DNA from 3 places in the Cobetia sp. 10Alg 146 genome. Region 3 is predicted to be linked to each of the others. Evidence: predicted binding sites of a transcription regulator. Region 3 holds the regulator's gene; each other region holds the start of a gene.
What was found. Region 3 encodes sigma-54, which starts transcription at its own class of promoters, with help from an activator protein. Its sites were predicted from a motif close to TGGCACNNNNNTTGCTNT; they were not measured.

Region 1 (6,256 bases), on a different contig from region 3:
CGTGCCACGGCAACGAAGACCGCCAGTTGTCGCAGGCTGTAACGCATTCCGCCTCCTTGTGCATGCAGGCAGTGTCGAGAGGAGCTCGCTGGCCAGCGCAACACCCGGTTCGCGCTGCAATGTGAAGCAGGCCATTGCCGGGCTTGTAATGCGATTCATTCGCAATCAATATTGATAGTCTGGATAACCTATATCCAGATAAACCATTTAACGCATAACCCAACAGTGACTACAATCGCTGCATAGTTCATTGGGTCATAAGCTGTTATTTGCTTATTCCATAATAGAATACTTGATTTCAAGGGGCGCGACCCCGGGAGGCCACCAGGTGAGCAGTCTGACCACTACCGAAGTCATCGACGTCCATCATTGGAACGACTCGCTGTTCAGCTTCCGCACCCAGCGGGAAGACAGCCTGCGCTTCAAGAATGGCCAGTTCGTGATGATCGGCCTGGAAGTCGAAGGCAAGCCGCTGATGCGCGCCTACTCGATCGCCAGCCCGAACTACGAAGAGCATCTGGAGTTCTTCTCCATCAAGGTGCAGGACGGCCCGCTGACCTCGCGCCTTCAGCACCTCAAGCCGGGTGACCAGATCATGGTCTCGCGCAAGCCCACCGGAACGCTGGTGCTGGACGATCTGCTGCCGGGCGAGAATCTTTACCTGTTCTCCACCGGAACTGGCCTGGCGCCCTTCCTGAGCGTGATTCAGGACCCGGAGACCTATGAGCGCTATGACAAGATCATCCTGATGCACGGCGTGCGCCATGTCTCCGAGCTGGCCTATGCCGACATGATCGCGGAAGAGCTGCCCAAGCACGAGTATCTTGGGGAAGAGATCGCCGAGAAGCTGATCTACTACCCGACCGTGACGCGCGAGGAGTTCCGCAACCAGGGCCGCATCACGGATCTGGTCGAGAATGGCAAGCTGTTCGAGGACATCGGCCTGCCGCCGCTGGACCCGAAGCGTGACCGCGCGATGATCTGCGGCTCGCCGGCGATGCTCGACGATATCAGCGCCATGCTGGATGCCCGTGGCTTCGCCATCTCGCCGAAGATGGGTGTGCCGGGTGACTATGTGATCGAGCGTGCCTTTGTCGAGAAGTGAGCGTGTTGAGAAGTGAGCGTGTCGAGAAGTGAGCGTGTCGAGACGTAAGCATGTCGAGAAGTGATGCCCTGAGCATGAACCACGAGCATCACGCATGAACGGCACGTGCTGAAACGAAAAAACCGCAGGCCAATGGCCTGCGGTTTTTTGTGTGCTCATGTCACCCGTCGGGGCAGCACGTCATCGCCAGGGCTTGCGCCAGGGGCTTAGACGGCGTCCTTGCCGGTCTCGCCGGTACGGATGCGAATGACCTGCTCCAGCGGCGAGACGAAGATCTTGCCGTCGCCGATCTTGCCGGTGTTGGCGACATTGGTGATCGCCTCGATCACGGAATCGATCATGGCGTCATCCACGGCGACCTCGAGCTTCACCTTGGGAAGGAAGTCGACCACATACTCGGCACCCCGATACAGCTCCGTGTGGCCCTTCTGGCGGCCAAAACCCTTGACCTCGGTCACGGTGATACCCTGGACGCCAATCTCGGACAGGGATTCGCGTACGTCGTCGAGCTTGAATGGCTTGATGATGGCAGTGACCAGTTTCATCGTCTCTCTCCTTGGGTGATGGTGCGGGTGGCGTTGCTGCTCGCCACGCCAGCCCCTATTGCTCAAGCATACACCGCTTATCCGGTCAGGAAAAAAGACTCCCGCCAGGTGGCGGGAGTCTTTGGGTGTCGCGTGAGTCTCGATCCTTGATTACTTGCGGCTGGAGGTGAATTCCGGATACGCCTCCATGCCACATTCCGCCAGATCGACGCCTTCGTACTCTTCCTCTTCGCTGACGCGCAGTCCCATGATGGTCTTGATGACCAGCCAGACCACGAAGCTTGCGATGAATACCCAGGCGAAGATGGACACGGCGCCCAGCAGCTGTGCGGAGAAGGTGGCATCGTCATTGGTCAGCGGCACTGCCATCAGACCCCAGAGACCGACTACACCGTGGACGGAGATGGCACCGACCGGGTCGTCGAGCTTGAGCTTGTCGAGGCCGACGATGGAGAACACCACCAGCAGGCCACCGACGGCGCCGATCAGGGTGGCAGCACCGACACTCGGTGCCAGCGGACCAGCGGTGATGGCGACCAGGCCAGCCAGGGCGCCGTTGAGGGCCATGGTCAGGTCAGCCTTGCGGAACCACAGGCGGGCGAGGATCAGGGCAGCGATGACACCCCCGCAGGCAGCGGCGTTGGTGTTGACGAAGACCTGAGCGACCGCGTTGGCTTCATCGATGTTGGACAGCACCAGCTCGGAGCCGCCGTTGAAGCCCAGCCATCCCAGCCACAGGATGAAGGTGCCCAGGGTCGCCAGCGGCAGGTTGGAGCCCGGGATGGCGTTGATCTCACCGTTCTTGCCGTACTTGCCCTTGCGAGCCCCCAGCAGCAGCACGCCAGCCAGTGCGGCGGAAGCGCCTGCCATGTGCACGATGCCGGAGCCGGCGAAGTCACTGAAGCCCGCTTCGCTCAGGAAGCCGCCACCCCAGGTCCAGTAACCCTGGACCGGGTAGATGACGCCCGTCATGACCACGGCGAAGGCCAGGAAGGCCCACAGCTTCATGCGCTCGGCGACTGCACCGGAGACGATGGACATGGCGGTCGCCACGAACACCACCTGGAAGAAGAAGTCGGAACGCGCGCTGTAGTAGATGTCGCCACCGGAAGCGAGCGCTTCCTCAGCGGTATTCTCGGCGCCGATCAAGAAGCCCAGGCTCGGCAGGAAGCCGCCTTCGGCGCTTGAGTACATGATGTGGTAACCGACCACCATGTACATGGTGCAGGCGATGGCGAACAGCGCCACGTTCTTGGTCAGGATCTCGGTAGTGTTCTTGGCGCGTACCAGGCCAGCTTCCAGCATGGCAAAGCCGGCAGCCATCCACAGCACCAGGGCGCCACAGACCAGGAAATAGAAGGTATCAAGTGCGTACTTGACCTCGATGATCTCGTTCATGCGGGATTCTCCTTTATTATTGTGCGCGGGGCTCAGACAGCATCGGCGCCGCGTTCACCGGTACGGATACGGATCACGTCATCCAGCGGGGTGACGAACAGCTTGCCGTCGCCGATCTTGCCGCTGTTGGCTGCCTGGGTGATGGCGTCCAGCACCGTTTCCACACTGCTGTCATCAACAGCTACTTCAATCTTGACCTTGGGAAGGAAGTCGACGACATACTCGGCGCCGCGATACAGCTCGGTGTGGCCCTTCTGTCGCCCGAAGCCCTTCACTTCCGTGACCGTGATGCCTTGCACGCCGTTGTCGGCCAGCGCTTCACGCACGTCGTCCAGCTTGAAGGGTTTGATGATGGCGGTGATCAGTTTCATGTGCTGCCCCCGTTTGCTACCGCAATGATCTGTCATGTTGAGTGCGGCCAATCAGACACTGCTGGTGGCCTGTTCCTGACAAGTGCATCGCACGAGGTATGCCATGAGGTTAAAAAATCTTTAAATTCATCTAGTTGTGCTGAGGGAAAAAGCAGCTCCGCAGCAAGGCCAAAAATGACGGCAAGGAGAACGCCATGGCGATGCACCGCTTTGGTGCCTGAATTGCGGCTTTCGAGGTAGGAGATAGCGCTAATATGGTGCACAAGGGCCGGTGCCTGCCGTCGGTTGCGAGAGATTCGGGGTCGAGACATGCGTCAGGCCAGCGGGTTGCGTATCCTTGCAACATGACATGATGTCCCCCACGTTTCGGGGAGATCCTTTTCTCTGACCGACAGCCCCATGATGGGCCCGTCGGCTTGCAATGGCTGAGGTGGAGCATGTTCAAGAACGACGTCATCGGGCGTATGGCCCAGCAGATCGGTGAGCGCCTCCAGGACGCCTCGCACGGCCCGGAAGAGCTGCAGAAGTCCGTACAGGGCGTGATGCGCAGCGCCTTTGATCGCATGGAACTGGTGTCGCGCGAGGACTTCGACATCATGATGGATGTGCTGACGCGGACTCGCGGGCGTGTGGAGTCGCTGGAGAAGCAGGTCATCGCACTTGAGGCGCTGCTGGAGAAGCAGGGACTGGTGGCGGGTGCTGCGTCGACCACCGAGCCTGCCGTGGCGGTGGACGATGAGGGAGAGGCCGCGCTGGCAAAGCGGGAAGCCGCCAGCCACGCCGAGGAGATCGAGCGTCAACGCGACGCCTGAATGGCATGCTGCCAAAAAAACCGCCACACCCGTCGAGGTGTGGCGGTTTTTTTGTGTCCGTCGCATGAGGCGGGTGCCGGGCAGGTCAGACCGTCTGTGGACGAGATCCCATCAACCAGCGAACCAGGCCCACCAGAGATGCCACGATCCAGAACACCTCGATCACGAAGCTGGCGAGATTGAAGTTGATGCACAGGCTGATCAACAAGAGGATCGCCCCGCTCAGATTCATGAGGTTATAGGCCAGGCTGCGTGCATCGAGCCTGCCAATCTGCAGCAGAAAGAAGGCACCGACCACCAGAGAGGTGCCGAGCATGCCGATGATGTCCGCCATGGGTGCCAGCGAGGCAAGCATGTCTTGCATGAGGTGTTACTCCTGAAACAAGCCGAAGTCGTCCTGAATGGCTGGCCCTTTCCGTGGGTTGGACGATTCTCTGCCACCCTTGGGTGGCCTCCTTGAGACAGCTTGGCGGTTGTATCAGCAGGGCCGAGACAACCGATCAAATATACCAGCAGTCCCCCTCTTGAGGCACTCCTGTAGCGCCTGGAGTACCGCCTTGTATGTTCCATGAGCACTCTTCTGGTGCAGGCCCGAGGGCTGGTGATCCGTCAGGTGCTCCATGTCGCCAACTTCGTGAAATATCTGCTAGAACGCGCGCTATTTCATGGAAAAAGCCGGTTGATGGGCTATTTTCAACGTTCAGTCCGCATGAATGTCTCGAGCTGAGCAGACACGGCAGTCAGTCCGGCGCATCGATGGAGGCTGGCATTTGGTGGGGCCTGCGTGACTCTCGGGAAAGGCACTCCCTTCCCCCGCGCCTCTTCTCTTGAGCCCAGCCTCCTGAGTCATGCCAGGGCGTTTCTCCATTCACTTCTTCATGAACATCTCCGTGAACTACTTCGTGAAGTTCTTCATGAAGCTCTTCATGAAATTCATGCCGCGATGTCGACGGGAAACGCTGCCGTTGGTTCATCGTGCGGGTGCCTTGCCCGTTCTGGGTGACGATATTGCCTCTCTGCCGCCTGTTTCGCCGGTCTGGCCGGGTGCTGGAGGAGGGCTGATGTCGCCCTCAAGTGTTGATTCAGAGTGTAATGCGTCACGCTTCGATGAGGTGGTGCGGCTCGGTGTCCATATCGATAGGGTTTGGCGTTGCCAGATGATGGATATTTGAGCGCTGGGAAATGCCCTGTCGAGGGGTTTATGTAATTTTATCCACGGTCGGTATTTTCATTACGTATCCAGTAATTCTAGGGGTTAGTGGCGTAATGAAAATTATGAAACGGGTGGCTCGAATCGCTGATAATACCGTTGCGGTGCAGTGAGGACATGCCGTGTCCGGCAGCGCGAGTGACATTTGAGGAGTGCCGCATCGCCAAGCGTTGAGTCGTGTGCACGCTGGCAGGTATGAGATTTGCCATGCTGGAGGAGATGGCACCGGTATCGTGCCCTCGCGCTCATGGCAGGCGGGTGCCTGCTCCGATTGCGCCGTGCAGCAGAGAGGCGGCATCACGCAGGGAAGACTCATGTCATTGGCAATGTTGCGCACGCGCGCATCTCTTGGTCTTGAAGCCCCGGAGGTGCAGGTAGAGGTACACCTCTCCAACGGGCTGCCGGGGCTCTCCATCGTTGGCTTGCCGGAAGCGGCGGTGAAGGAAAGTCGTGAGCGAGTGCGCAGCGCATTGCTCAATGCAGGCTTCGAGTTTCCAGCGCGCCGAATCACCCTCAATCTGGCCCCGGCTGACCTGCCCAAGGAGGGTGGGCGCTTTGATCTGCCGATCGCACTGGGCATCCTGGTGGCATCCGGTCAGGTGCCGGAAGAGGCCGTGGCGCAGATCGAGTGTCTGGGCGAGTTGGCACTCGATGGCAGCATTCGCTCCGTTACTGGCGTGCTGCCTGCTGCGCTCTGCTGTCGCAAGGCCGGGCGCACCCTGGTGGTGCCGCGTGGCAATGCCGATGAGGCCGCGCTGGCGGAACAGCTGGATGTGCTGTCCGTGGGCCATCTGCTGGAGTTGGTGGCGCACCTT
Region 2 (6,256 bases), on a different contig from region 3:
CCGCACCACCGGGCAGGGCACGCGCGTCAATCCGCTCAGCGAGTGGCATCTGCTCGACCCACGCGTCACCGGCTGGATGACACGCTATGCGATGCCGCATCCGCAGCTGGCACGGGATATCTACGCCTTCCGCATTTCCATCGAACCCTTCGTTGCCGCACTGGCGGCCACCGAGGCCACCGCCCAGGACCTGTCCGCCATCGAGCAGGCCTACGACGGCATGGCGGCGGCGGTGCATGGCGGCAGCGCCATGGAGGAGTTCGATCGCGCCGATATCGCCTTCCATGACGCCATCTTCGCCGCGACCCACAACGTCATCTGGGCGCAGCTCGGCCATGTGCTCAAGCCCTCGATCAGCCTGCTGGTGGCGACCTCCAACCACAACGCCTCGGAGCTGGGCGACAGTCTCGGTCGCCATCGTGCGGTGATGGAGGCGATTCGTCTGCGCCAGCCGGAGGCGGCCCATGCCGCAACCCTGCATGTGCTGGATCGCACCGGGCGCGATCTCGGGCTCGCCATGCCCGAGGTGGCCGATGGGCCGCACGGTGTCGGGCGCGCCCAGGAGCCGCTGGAGCTGCTGCGTCGTTTCGGTCAGCTGCCCAGTCTCTCCGCCCCCCTGTCAAGAGAGTGACCCGCGCCCTGGGCGTCGCCACGCCGGGAAGTGTCTGCACGTCTTCCCTCCGCCAAAGAACGTCATAACACGTCATAACAACACGCCAGGAGTTCCACCATGCCGCATTCCACCACGTCCCACCGTCCGTCCCTCGCCTCCGGGCGTTTCGCGCTCAAGGCGCTTGCCCTTTCCACGGCGCTGGCCGCCAGTGCGATGGCCGCGCCCAGCTGGGCGGCCGAGTACGAATGGACCTTCCAGACCTCGGAAACGGCCGGTGAGCCGCAGTTCGAGGTCAAGAAGGCCTGGGCCGAGAACATCAAGACCATGTCGGATGGGCGTATCGCCATCGAGATCCTGCCGGTCAATGCCGTGGTACAGGCCAACCAGACGCTGGACGCCGTCAGCGCCGGCATCCTGCAGGGCCACCTGACGGACCCGTCCTACTTCTCGGGCCAGAATCCGGCCTTCGGCATGCTGGGCAACCTGGTGGGTGCCTGGGGGGATCCACTGGAATATCTCGAGTACATGCAGCACGGCGGTGGTGAGGCGCTCTACAACGAGCTGGTCGAGCCCTACGGCGTGCATCTGATCGGCGCAGGCGCCACCGGGCTTGAGTCCTTCGTCTCCAAGAAGCCGGTGCGTACCGTCGATGATCTCAAGGGCCTCAAGGTGCGTGCGCCGGAAGGCATGGTCTACAACATCTTCCAGAAGGCCGGTGCAGCCCCCGTCAACCTGCCGGGCTCCGAGGTCTACACCGGTCTCGAGAAGGGCGTGATCGACGCGGCGGATTACACCGTGTTCGCCACCAATGATGACCAGGGCCTGCACAGCTTCGCCAAGTACCCGTCCTATCCGGGCTTCCACTCGCTGCCGATGGTGGCGGTGTCGATGAACAAGGACATCTGGGACGGCCTGCCGGCGGATCTCAAGGCGATCATGGAGACCGCGACTGACTCGATGGCCTACGACATGGTCTTCACCCTCAAGGCGCGTGACCTCAAGGCGGTGAGCGCGGCGCGAGCCAATCCGGATATCGAGGTGATCGACATGGCGCCGGAAGAACGCGCCAAGTTCCGTCGCATCGCCCAGCAGGAATGGAAGGTATGGGCCGAGAAGAACGAGCTGACCGGCAAGGTCTACGAGTCCGTGGTCACCTTCCTCACCGACCGCAACCTGATGTAAGCGTCCACTCGCTGTCATCGGCCGCGTGACAAGAGTCGCCGGGGCGAGACGTCGACAGGATCAAGACGATCAGGAAAGACGCGGGAGATGATGATCGGCGTGCTCACTGGGCGCGCCGATCCTCCTTGAGCAAGCCAGTTAGCAAGGAATTCGATATGGCAGAACATGATGTGGCGTCGCCGGGCCTGCCGGAGGCGTCGGATGACCACGACCCGAATCTGGGCACGCGCACGCCGCTGGACCGACTGGTCGGCAAGGGCACGCGCGCTGCGGCGTGGCTGGTATTGCTGGCGATGGCGATCAGCGTGTTCGAGGTGGTGATGCGCTATGGCCTCGACTCGCCGACCTCCTGGGTCCACGAGACGGTGATCTTTCTGGTCGCGACCAGCTTCGCGCTGGGCGGGCCGGCGGCGCTGGCCAACAACCGCCATATTCGCGTGCGTGTGCTCTACGACCTGGTCGGCACGCGCTTTCGCTACGTGCTGGACTGCTTCAATGACGTGATGACGCTCGTGTTCTGCATGGCGATGAGTTACGCAGGCTGGGTGATGTTCTGGCGCGCCTCGCACAGCCCGCTGGGCGAATGGCAGCTGGAGCGCTCCGGTACCTCGTGGAACCCGCCGTTTCCAGCGCTGACCAAGGGCGTGATCCTGTTCGCGCTGGCGGTGATGACCCTGCAGGCGCTGTGGCATCTCTACCAGACCTTCTTCTCTCCCCGTCCGCCCGAAGGGGAAAGTGACGCCGCTGCCCACACGGCACAAGAGACGCGTACCACGTCAGACAAGGAGCAGCGCTGATGGATATCGCAACGGCTACCATGCTGCTGGTCGGCGGCATCTTCGCGCTGCTGGTCACGGGCCTGCCGCTGGCCTTCGTCACCGGGCTGGTGGCATTGGCCTACACCTTCGGCTGGTTCGGCCCGATGGCGCTGCCGCTGGTCACCAGTCGTGTCTATGGCTTCGTCACCGAGTATTCGCTGGTGGCGGTGCCGATGTTCGTGTTGATGGCCTCGCTGCTGGATCGCTCCGGCATCGCCAAGGACCTGTTCAATGCCATGCGCGTGATGGCCGGACGCCTGCCGGGTGGTGTGGCGATCCAGACCATCGTGGTGGCGTTCTTCCTGGCGGCGATGTCCGGCATCATCGGCGGCGAGATCGTGCTGCTGGGGATTCTGGCGCTGCCGCAGATGCTCCGGCTCGGCTATGACAAGCACATCGCCATCGGCGTGGTGTGTGCCGGGGGCTCGCTGGGCACCATGATGCCGCCCTCCATCGTGCTGATCATCTATGGCCTGATCGCCAACCAGTCGATTGCCGATCTGTTCACCGCGGCGATCACCCCGGCCATCGTGCTGATGGCAAGCTATATCCTCTATGTGCTGATCCGCTGCCTGCGCAATCCCGCGCTGGGGCCGGTGATGCCCGAGGAGGAACGGCGTGCCAGCTTCCAGAGCAAGCGTGAGCTGCTCAAGGCCGTCGGCGTGCCGGCAATCATCGCGGGACTGGTGCTGGGTTCCATCTATGGCGGGGTGGCCTCGGTGACGGAGGCAGCGGCGATGGGCAGCTTCGGCGTGCTGGTGGCGGTGATGCTGCGGGGTGAATTCTCCATCACCCTGATGCAGCGTGCGCTGTCCCAGACCATGAACACCTGCGGCATGATCATCTGGATCGGTATCGGGGCGGCGGCGCTGGTCGGGGTCTACAACCTGATGGGCGGCAACCGCTTCGTGTCGAGCATGATTCTCGGCCTCGATATCCCGCCGCTGGCGATCATCATGGTGATGATGGCGATCCTGCTGCTGCTGGGGCTGTTCCTCGACTGGATCGGCATCGCGATGCTGACCCTGCCGATCTTCGTGCCGATCATCATCCAACTTGGCTATGACCCGGTATGGTTCGGCGTGCTGTTCGCGGTCAACATGCAGGTGTCCTTCCTGTCGCCTCCCTTCGGGCCTGCCGCCTTCTATCTGAAAGGCGTGGCACCGGAAGGCATCAGTCTCAAGGATATCTTCGTCTCGCTGCTGCCGTTCATCGCCATCCAGCTGTGCGTGCTGGCGATGTTGCTGCTGTGGCCGCAACTGTCACTGTGGCTGGTCTAGTCTCAACAGATGTTGCTGATGGCCGAAGACTCGACGCCCTCGCAGATGCGAGGGCGTCGTCGTTCGTGACGACAGGTCTGCGCTGCAATGTGGCGACGCGACATGCATCAGGGGATTTGTGCTCATTGTTGGTGCAAGCAAGCCGGCAGTGAATCAGAGTTGAGAGTTGAGAGGCCAGACTGTCATTGCGACTGCACCATCTTGGCACATTCCCTGCAATGCTCTTGGCAGGCTTGCCTGGCGCAACGAGACCGCACCGCGGGGATGCCTGGCACGCTGCAGCACTTCATGAGGAGAGTTCACATGTCAGAGACTCAAGCACCGCTGTTGTTGCTGACCGACCTGGATGGCTCGCTGCTGGACCATCACGATTACTCGCCGGGTCCGGCGCGCAGCTGGCTGACCCGCCTGCGTGCTCGCGGCGCCTGGGTCGTGCCCAATACCTCCAAGACCGCGGCTGAACTCACGCCCTTGATGCGCTCGCTGGGGCTGGCGGGTCAGCCCTGGATCGCCGAGAACGGAGGCGTCGTGGCGCTGCCGGCCTCCTGGCTCAGTGCCTATCCACTGGAGGAGGCCAGTGCCCCGGATGCGCACGGCCTGTGCCGTATCGCGGTGGCCATGCCGCGCCGCGCGATTCTCGAGGTGCTGGAGGGATTGAGGGAGGAGTTCGCCTTTGAAGGCTTTGCCGCGATGTCGGTGGCAAGAATCAGCGAGCTGACGGGGCTGGGGGAGGCGGATGCGGCGCTGGCGGGGGAGCGTGATGCCAGTGAACCGCTGGTATGGCAGGACGCGCCGGAGCGCCTCGAGGAATTCCGCACGCGCCTGGCCAGCTATGGCCTCAAGCTGACGCGGGGCGGGCGTTTCCATCATGTGACGGGCGACACTGACAAGGGGGTGGCGGCGCGCTATCTGATCGCGCGCTACCGGCTCTGTGAGCGGGTGCGTCCCTGGACACTGGGCTTCGGTGATGGCGCCAATGACCTGCCACTGCTGGCCGCGGTCGACAACGCTGTCCTGATCCCCGGCGTCGGTGATACCTCACAGCGCGATCGGGAGCTTGCCGAGTATCCGCTACTGGCGGATGAACGCCGCTGTTTTCGCGCCAATCACCCCGGGCCGCAGGGATGGGTCGAGGGATTGCGTCACTGGCTGGCCAATGGCCAGCCGGAAGAATGGACATCCAGAGGCCTGCGCGCCTGACGCCTGCCTGATGCGTGTCTTCGGTATGACAAGGAGCTGACATGAGCGATTTTTACCAGAATGGCATCATCACCAACTTCCATAACCTGACCGACCGTCCGGTGGAGGACCTTGAAGCGGATCTGATGCGCTTCTCCCGCAAGCGGCCGATGAGCCTGATTCTGCCGTCGCTGTATTCCGAGCTGGAAGGCCCCGCGCTCAAGCACATCGTCGATGAGCTGGCGCAGGTGCCGTATCTCAGCGAGATCGTGATCGGGCTGGATCGTGCCGACCGCGACCAGTTCGAGCATGCCAAGGAGTTCTTCTCTCACCTGCCACAGCATCACCGTATCCTGTGGAACGACGGGCCGCGCCTGCGTGCACTAGATGAAGAGCTGACCGAGCATGGTCTGGCACCGATGGAGGCCGGCAAGGGGCGCAACGTCTGGTATTGCTCCGGTTACGTGCAGTCATCAGGCATCGCCGAGGCGGTGGCACTGCATGACTGCGATATCGTCACCTATGATCGCGGCCTGCTAGCGCGCCTGATCTACCCGGTCGCCCATCCGCAGTTCAACTACGAATTCTGCAAGGGCTACTATTCGCGCATCGCTCAGGGCAAGCTCAATGGGCGCGTGGCACGTCTGATGGTCACGCCGTTGATCCGAGCGCTCAAGAAGGTCTATGGCCCGCTGCCGTATCTGGATTATCTCGACAGCTATCGTTATCCGCTGTCCGGTGAGTTCTCGATGCGCACCGACGTGCTGGCGGACATTCGCATCCCCAGCGACTGGGGGCTGGAGATCGGCGTGCTTTCCGAGGTGCATCGCAACTATTCCACCAAGCGTCTGTGTCAGGTGGACATCGCCGATGCCTATGATCACAAGCATCAGCCGCTGTCCGAGGAAGATGCGCTGGGCGGCCTCAATCGCATGAGTCTGGATATCGCCAAGGCCATGTATCGCAAGCTGGCGACGCTGGGGGTCGAGATTCACGGCGAGACTTTCCGCACCATCAAGGCGACCTACTATCGTATCGCGCTGGATCTGATCGAGACCTATTACAACGACGCCGTCATGAATGGCCTGACGGTGGATCGTCACAGCGAGGAAGCGGCAGTGGAGCTGTTCGCCGCCAACATCATGGATGCCGGCAGCGCCTTCCTCGACAACCCGCGTGACAAG
Region 3 (6,256 bases):
CTGGCGGTCCAGCTTGTCGGCGAGCGCGTCGATGGCAGCGTACATGTTGGGGTCTTCTGCCAGGGCATGGAGGTCGGCGCCAGCGGCGTGCAGGGTGCAGGCAGCCTGTTGGCGTTCCTTCTCGATCGACAGTGTCACCTGAACATTGGTGATGTTGTCGTAATGCCGTTCGAGGCGAGCGAGCTTCTCGTTGACATAATCGCGGAGAGGATCGGTGAGTTCCACATGATGCCCGGTGATATTCACTTGCATGGACACGCTCCTTTATCCAGCGGGTTGCCTTTGAATTGTAACCCTTTTTGACTGCGAGCAAACCCTGATTGAACGCGCGGCCACTTTCTGACTCCGGCCATGGTCTCGTGGCGATCATCTGCTGGCGAGAGCGGCGGTGCCGGTGTACCGAGCGTCTACCCCGACAATGCCCAAGCTTTGAACAAAGATCAACGCTGCGCTGCATCGTGGGGCAAGGCTTGTCTTCAACCCAGCGAGGGATATCAGCAGGTTCTTCATGAGCATCGCCTCGCATCACGGACGGAATGGGGCTCGAGAAACCGGCCGTTTGTGGCCAATGTCAGCATTTACGTCGACGTTCGTGTGGCAGGAGTCGGTGGCGACCCCTGGCTATCTGTCCGTGGGATGTGAGGGAAAAAGAAAGCACTCTGGAGAAAAGTGGCTGGAAAAATAGGCAATTGGGGCGTGAAGTCACTCACGCAGTCGCAAGGACAGGCATTGCCAACCGGTATTCAGACGACCGATTGGCAGATGATGCCAGGATGGCAGGTGCAAGGGGGCGAGCTTCAGCGCTCCGACGTGTGGAGCCCGCTGGCCTGCGGGTATCCGTTGTCGAGACTCACGCCAAGCGCTTGCGCTCGCTGGAGGAGGGGATGCCCATGGCCTCGCGATACTTGGCGACCGTCCGGCGCGCTACCTCGATGCCATCACTGGCCAGCAGATCCACCAGGCGTGAGTCGGACAATGGCTTGCGCGCCGGTTCTTCCGAGATCAGCTTGCGAATGCGCGCACGGATCGCGGTGCTGGAGTGCGCGTCACCGTTGCCGCTGCCACCCACCTGACTCGAGAAGAAGAACTTGAGTTCGAACACGCCTCTCGGGGTGTGGATATATTTCTGGGTGGTCACCCGCGAGATGGTGGATTCGTGCATCTCGACCACTTCCGCGATGTTGGCAAGGATCAGCGGCTTCATGCCTTCTTCCCCCTGCTCGAGGAAGTCGATCTGGCGCGCCATGATCTCGCGGCCCACCTTGAGCAGGGTGTCATTGCGTGAGGACAGGCTCTTCATCAGCCAGCGGGCTTCCTGAAGATTGTCCTTGAGGAAGGTGTTGTCCGCGGACTTGTCGGCCCGCTTGATGAGGGCGGCATATTCCGGCTGGATACGCAGCTTGGGCAGCGCTTCCGGGTTGAGTTCGACCTGCCAGCCGTGACGCGTATGACGGACCAGCAGGTCCGGGATGACGTAATCACTGGCAGGCTCGCCCCAGGCGGACGCCGGGCGCGGGTCGAGCGCCCGTACCAGACGAATGACGTGATCCAGCTCATCATCATCCAGGCTCAGGCGACGCTTGAGCAGCTTGCGATCGTCATTGCCCAGTGCCTCGAGGAATTGCCGCACCAGACGGCGGGCCTGGGCCAGCAGCGGCAGATCGTCCGGCAGCAGGGCCAGCTGAAGCAGCAGACATTCGCGCAGGTCTCGAGCGAACACACCGGTGGGATCGAACTGCTGAAGGCGCAGCAGGACCTGCTCGAGTTCCGACGCCTTGAGGCCGGGCAGTCCCTGACCTCGCAGGCCATCGACCAGTTCGTCCAGGCTCATGCTCAGGTAGCCGGCCCCATCCACCGCATCGATCAGACTCTCCGCCATCTGCCGTTCACGCGCATCGAGGTCCGTCATCGCCAGCTGCCAGCGCAGATGGTCCTGCAGGCTTTCGACACTGGTGTTGCGATCGAAGTCCGGCCCGTCCTCGCTCGAGCTTCCGCTGCCGGAACTGGTCAGGCTGCCTGCGTGATCCTGGTAGAGGTCCGACCAGTCACTGTCGAGAGGGTATTCTTCAGGAATCTCGCTGTTGGTCTCGGAGGTGGAGATCTCGCTCTTGTCCTGTGTCTCCGCGACATCCAGCGACTCGTATTCCTCGTCAAGCTCCAGCATGGGGTTTGACTCAAGCGCCTGCTGTATCTCCTGACGCAGGTCCAGCGTCGACAACTGCAGCAGCTGGATCGCTTGCTGAAGTTGCGGGGTCATGGTCAGGGAAGTGCCGAGTCGAAGCTGCAAGGTGGGTTTCATGGGGTCTGTCATTCACGGCAAAGGAACGTGCATCTACGCTATACCGTGGGTCGGGGCACTGACAAGGGGCAGTCGAGAATATTCAAGCAACTTGCATGCCATGTTGCCACCAAGGTGGTATGGACGTCATGCATTCGAGTGAGGTGTGGCAGAGCAGGAGGGTTCACGGGGAGATCACGCAAGCGCCTGTCGAGGCGCTTGCGTGAGGGGGCGGGGAACGAGGCCCCGACAGTGAAGCAGGAAGTGGCGGGTGCTGGAGGGTGCTGGTGAGAGCAGAAGAGGTCGGACGGCTCTCGTCAGGCTGACGGCTCTTACCAGGCTGACGGCTCTTACCAGGCTGACGGCACTCTCGGGCTAGAGCTTGAACTCATGGCCCAGGTAGACATCACGCACCTGCTGGTTGGCGAGGATGGTGTCGGCGTCGCCATGCGCGATGATCTGGCCATCGCCCACGATGTAGGCGGTATCGCAGATGTCGAGTGTCTCGCGCACGTTGTGATCGGTGATCAGCACCCCGATGCCGCGGTCACGCAGCTGGCGCACGATGCTCTTGATCTCGCCCACCGAGATGGGGTCCACGCCGGCAAACGGCTCATCGAGCAGCACGAAGTCTGGCTCGGTGGCCAGTGCGCGAGCGATCTCCACGCGGCGGCGCTCCCCGCCGGAAAGGCTCATGCCGGCACTGTCACGAATATGCGTGATGCTGAACTCGTTGAGCAGCTCCTCCAGGCGTGCCTTGCGTCCGTTGCGATCCAGGTCCTTGCGCGTCTCGAGGATCGCCATGATGTTGTCGGATACCGAGAGCTTGCGGAAGATCGAGGCTTCCTGGGGCAGATAGCCGATGCCGGCGCGAGCCCGCTGATGCATGGCGGCGCCGGACAGGTCGTGGTCATCGATGGTCACGCTACCGGCATCCGAGCGCACGAGGCCGACGATCATGTAGAACGAGGTCGTCTTGCCGGCCCCGTTGGGGCCCAGCAGGCCTACGATGTCACCCTGGCGGATTTCCAGCGAGATGTCCTTGACGACCTTGCGACCCTTGTAGGCCTTGGCCAGATGACGAGCGCTGAGAGTACGTGGGCTGGCAGCAGTCATGCTCATTGATCCTTGCTGGCATTGGCGCCACGTGGCGTCAGGGTCATGTGGACGCGTGACCCCTCGGAGGATGAGGCATCGCTGCCATTGCTGGCATTGACCTGGCGCTTGTCCAGGAAGTATTCCACGTAGCCACCTTCGAAGGTGTCGTCGCCTTTCTCCAGACGGGCATCGCCGACCAGTTCCACCCGACGCTCCAGCGCGTGGTAGCGAATGGTATTCGCCCAGCCCTTGACCAGTCGCTCGTCGGTATCGGGTTTCTGCTCCATGTAGGCGCGCTGGCCGGTGGCCTTGACCAGGGAAATCTCGCCGCTGTCGGCGCGACTGATGTCCACGCGCGCGGCATCCAGCTTCATGCTGCCCTGGCGCATTTCCACGCGACCGGTATAGGTGGCCGTGCCGGCCTTGTCATCCAGTGACAGTGAGTCGGCGGCAATGTTGATCGGCTGGTTGGCATCGCTGTCCAGCGCCAGTGCGGTCGGGGAAAGCGTCGTCATGCCAAGTGCCAGGCCAAGGGCCATGACACCGGGTCTGAGTGTCTGGCGCCAGACCGTCAAGGGCGTGAGAGTCGTTGAAGTCATGGAGTGCTCCTTGGCAGAACTGGTAAGGCTTCACGATCACTCAGGCCATCGTGAAGCGGAAATCGGGGAGAGAGGATTCGGCGCATGCAGGGGCGCGCTCACTGATCCTGGGCCGGCGCGGCATCGAAGGTGCTGGAGACGCGGCCATCATCGTCACGGGTGGTGTCATTGCCGGTGTCGAGAGTCTCGGCTTCCCGAGCGGCATCGCTCTTGCCCTTGCCGGGTTGCAGGGTGCTGCGGACGCGGCCTTCCAGCTGGGCGGAATCCTGAGAGAGGTCAGCGCTGAAGCGGTCACTCTCGACGCGTTGACCATTCTGGGTGATCACCACCGGCACGTCACTCCAGGCACGGTTCTGCTCACGACTGTAATGCAGCACGTCGGTGTCCAGTGTCCAGGCATCCGAAGGCTGGCGCAGTCGGGCATTGCCTTCGAGAGTGAAGGTGTCGCCGCCGGCGCTCAACACGCCACTGTCACCCGTGGCGTACCAGCGACGGTCTTCGCTGTCGTTGGTCCGGATCTTCGGTGCCTGCGCACGCGTCACGTCATCGCCTGGCGTGTGTTCGATGTGCGGGGAGGTCATCGACTGGATCGACACTCCCCGCGCATCGAAGCGCGTCATGTCAGCCCCCTCGAGATAGTAATCCGGCTCATCACTGCTGGCGTCGACATCCACTGTCGACTCCAGACTGTTGCGCTGCTCGATCAGGGCCATGACGCCGCCGACCAGCAGGAGCAGCAGCATCAGCCACAGGCGCGGAGAGGGACGGGGCAGACGTGGCATCAGGCGCGCGACTCCTGCAGATAGGTATCCAGCACCGAGGCCCAGTGGCCCTGTGCCTTGAGCAGCAGATCACAGATCTCGCGCACGGCACCATCACCGCCCTGACGCGTGGTCACCCAATTGGCTTCACTCATCACATAGGGCATGGCGTTGGGAACGCTGACCCCCAGACCGACGCGACGGATGGCTTCGCGATCCGGCAGGTCATCTCCGCAGTAGGCCACGTCATCCAGCGCGATATCGTGCTCGCGACACAGGTTGGTCAGCGCGACCAGCTTGTCCTCGCGGCCCTGAATGACGTCCTGGATACCCAGCTCCTTGGCGCGACGTTCCACCATCGGCGAGCTGCGACCCGTGATCAAGGCGACCCGGATACCGCTGCGCAGGATCAGCTTGAGGCCGTGGCCATCCTGGACATGGAAGCTCTTGGTTTCCACGCCATTGGCATCGTAGTGCAGCCGGTTGTCCGTCAGCACGCCGTCCACATCCAGCGCCAGCAGGCGCACGCGACGTGAGCGGTCGATGATGTCCTGGGGGTAGTCCTCCGCCAGGGAAGTGATGTCATTCATGGTCTTTCTCCTCGCATTCCGTGCATGCGTGACGCATTCCTGTAGGCGACGACCGCCAACGGCTGCGTGCTGCCCTCGCCAGACTCACGGGACTGTCGTGCAGAGACAGCAATCCCGCGGGGGAGTTCAGATCACGCCGCTGGCCAGCAGGCCGTGCATGTGGATGGCGCCGATCGGGTGCTCATCCTCGTCACAGACTACCAGAACGCTGATGCGGTTTTCTTCCATGATGCGCACCGCCTCGGCGGCCAGCATGCTGGAACGGATGGTCTTGCCACCGCGCGTCATGACGTCATCGACCTTGAGCGCACGCAGATCGCCGTGCTGGTCCAGGGTGCGGCGCAGATCCCCATCGGTATAGACGCCGACCAGATGCTCGTCCTCGTCGATCACGCAGGTGAACCCCATGCCCTGGCGGGTGATCTCGAGCAGCGCATCGCGCAGCGGGCTGCCCAGCGCCACGCGTGGCAGGGCATCGCCTTGATGCATGACGTCCTGGACGCGCAGCAGCAGTCGCCGCCCCAGACTGCCACCGGGATGAGAGAGTGCGAACTCCTCGGCGGTGAAGCCGCGGGCTTCCAGCAGTGCCACGGCCAGCGCATCCCCCATCACCAGTGCGGCGGTCGTGGAGGCCGTCGGTGCCAGGTTCAGCGGACAGGCCTCCTGGGCGACGCTGGTGTCCAGGTGTGCGTCTGCATCACGCGCGAGCGTCGAGCCGGGCTTGCCGGTCATCGAGACCAGCGGCGTCCCCATGCGCTTGAGCAGTGGCAGCAGGGCGGTGACTTCGGCGGTTTCACCGGAATTGGACAGTGCCAGCACCGTGTCCGACGAGGTGATCATGCCGAGATCCCCATGGCTGGCTTCGCCGGGATGCACGAAGAACGCCGGCGTGCCGGTGCTGGCCAGAGTCGCCGCGATCTTGCTGGCGAT

Region 1: QD172_RS11040 (P-II family nitrogen regulator) is a predicted target of sigma-54. The motif match lies at 3,506-3,523, and genes of this name have one in related genera.
Region 2: QD172_RS07330 (HAD-IIB family hydrolase) is a predicted target of sigma-54. The motif match lies at 4,096-4,113, and genes of this name have one in related genera.

The regions. Positions count from the first base shown of each region.
Region 1 covers NZ_JARWKT010000005.1:223,495-229,750, forward strand. Annotated here, with positions in the region: gene QD172_RS11020 (LysR family transcriptional regulator) at 1-47, opposite strand, end outside; gene QD172_RS11025 (ferredoxin--NADP reductase) at 329-1,105, shown strand; gene glnK (P-II family nitrogen regulator) at 1,312-1,650, opposite strand; gene QD172_RS11035 (ammonium transporter) at 1,801-3,048, opposite strand; gene QD172_RS11040 (P-II family nitrogen regulator) at 3,081-3,419, opposite strand; gene QD172_RS11045 (accessory factor UbiK family protein) at 3,857-4,231, shown strand; gene QD172_RS11050 (hypothetical protein) at 4,317-4,595, opposite strand; gene QD172_RS11055 (hypothetical protein) at 4,800-4,958, shown strand; gene QD172_RS11060 (hypothetical protein) at 5,122-5,403, shown strand; gene QD172_RS11065 (YifB family Mg chelatase-like AAA ATPase) at 5,756-6,256, shown strand, end outside.
Region 2 covers NZ_JARWKT010000003.1:299,751-306,006, reverse strand. Annotated here, with positions in the region: gene QD172_RS07350 (FCD domain-containing protein) at 1-631, shown strand, start outside; gene QD172_RS07345 (TRAP transporter substrate-binding protein) at 827-1,795, shown strand; gene QD172_RS07340 (TRAP transporter small permease) at 1,951-2,592, shown strand; gene QD172_RS07335 (TRAP transporter large permease subunit) at 2,592-3,893, shown strand; gene QD172_RS07330 (HAD-IIB family hydrolase) at 4,197-5,093, shown strand; gene QD172_RS07325 (glycosyl transferase) at 5,135-6,256, shown strand, end outside.
Region 3 covers NZ_JARWKT010000002.1:567,878-574,133, reverse strand. Annotated here, with positions in the region: gene raiA (ribosome-associated translation inhibitor RaiA) at 1-252, opposite strand, end outside; gene QD172_RS05460 (RNA polymerase factor sigma-54) at 851-2,299, opposite strand; gene lptB (LPS export ABC transporter ATP-binding protein) at 2,654-3,400, opposite strand; gene lptA (lipopolysaccharide transport periplasmic protein LptA) at 3,397-3,975, opposite strand; gene lptC (LPS export ABC transporter periplasmic protein LptC) at 4,074-4,757, opposite strand; gene QD172_RS05440 (HAD hydrolase family protein) at 4,757-5,326, opposite strand; gene QD172_RS05435 (KpsF/GutQ family sugar-phosphate isomerase) at 5,453-6,256, opposite strand, start outside.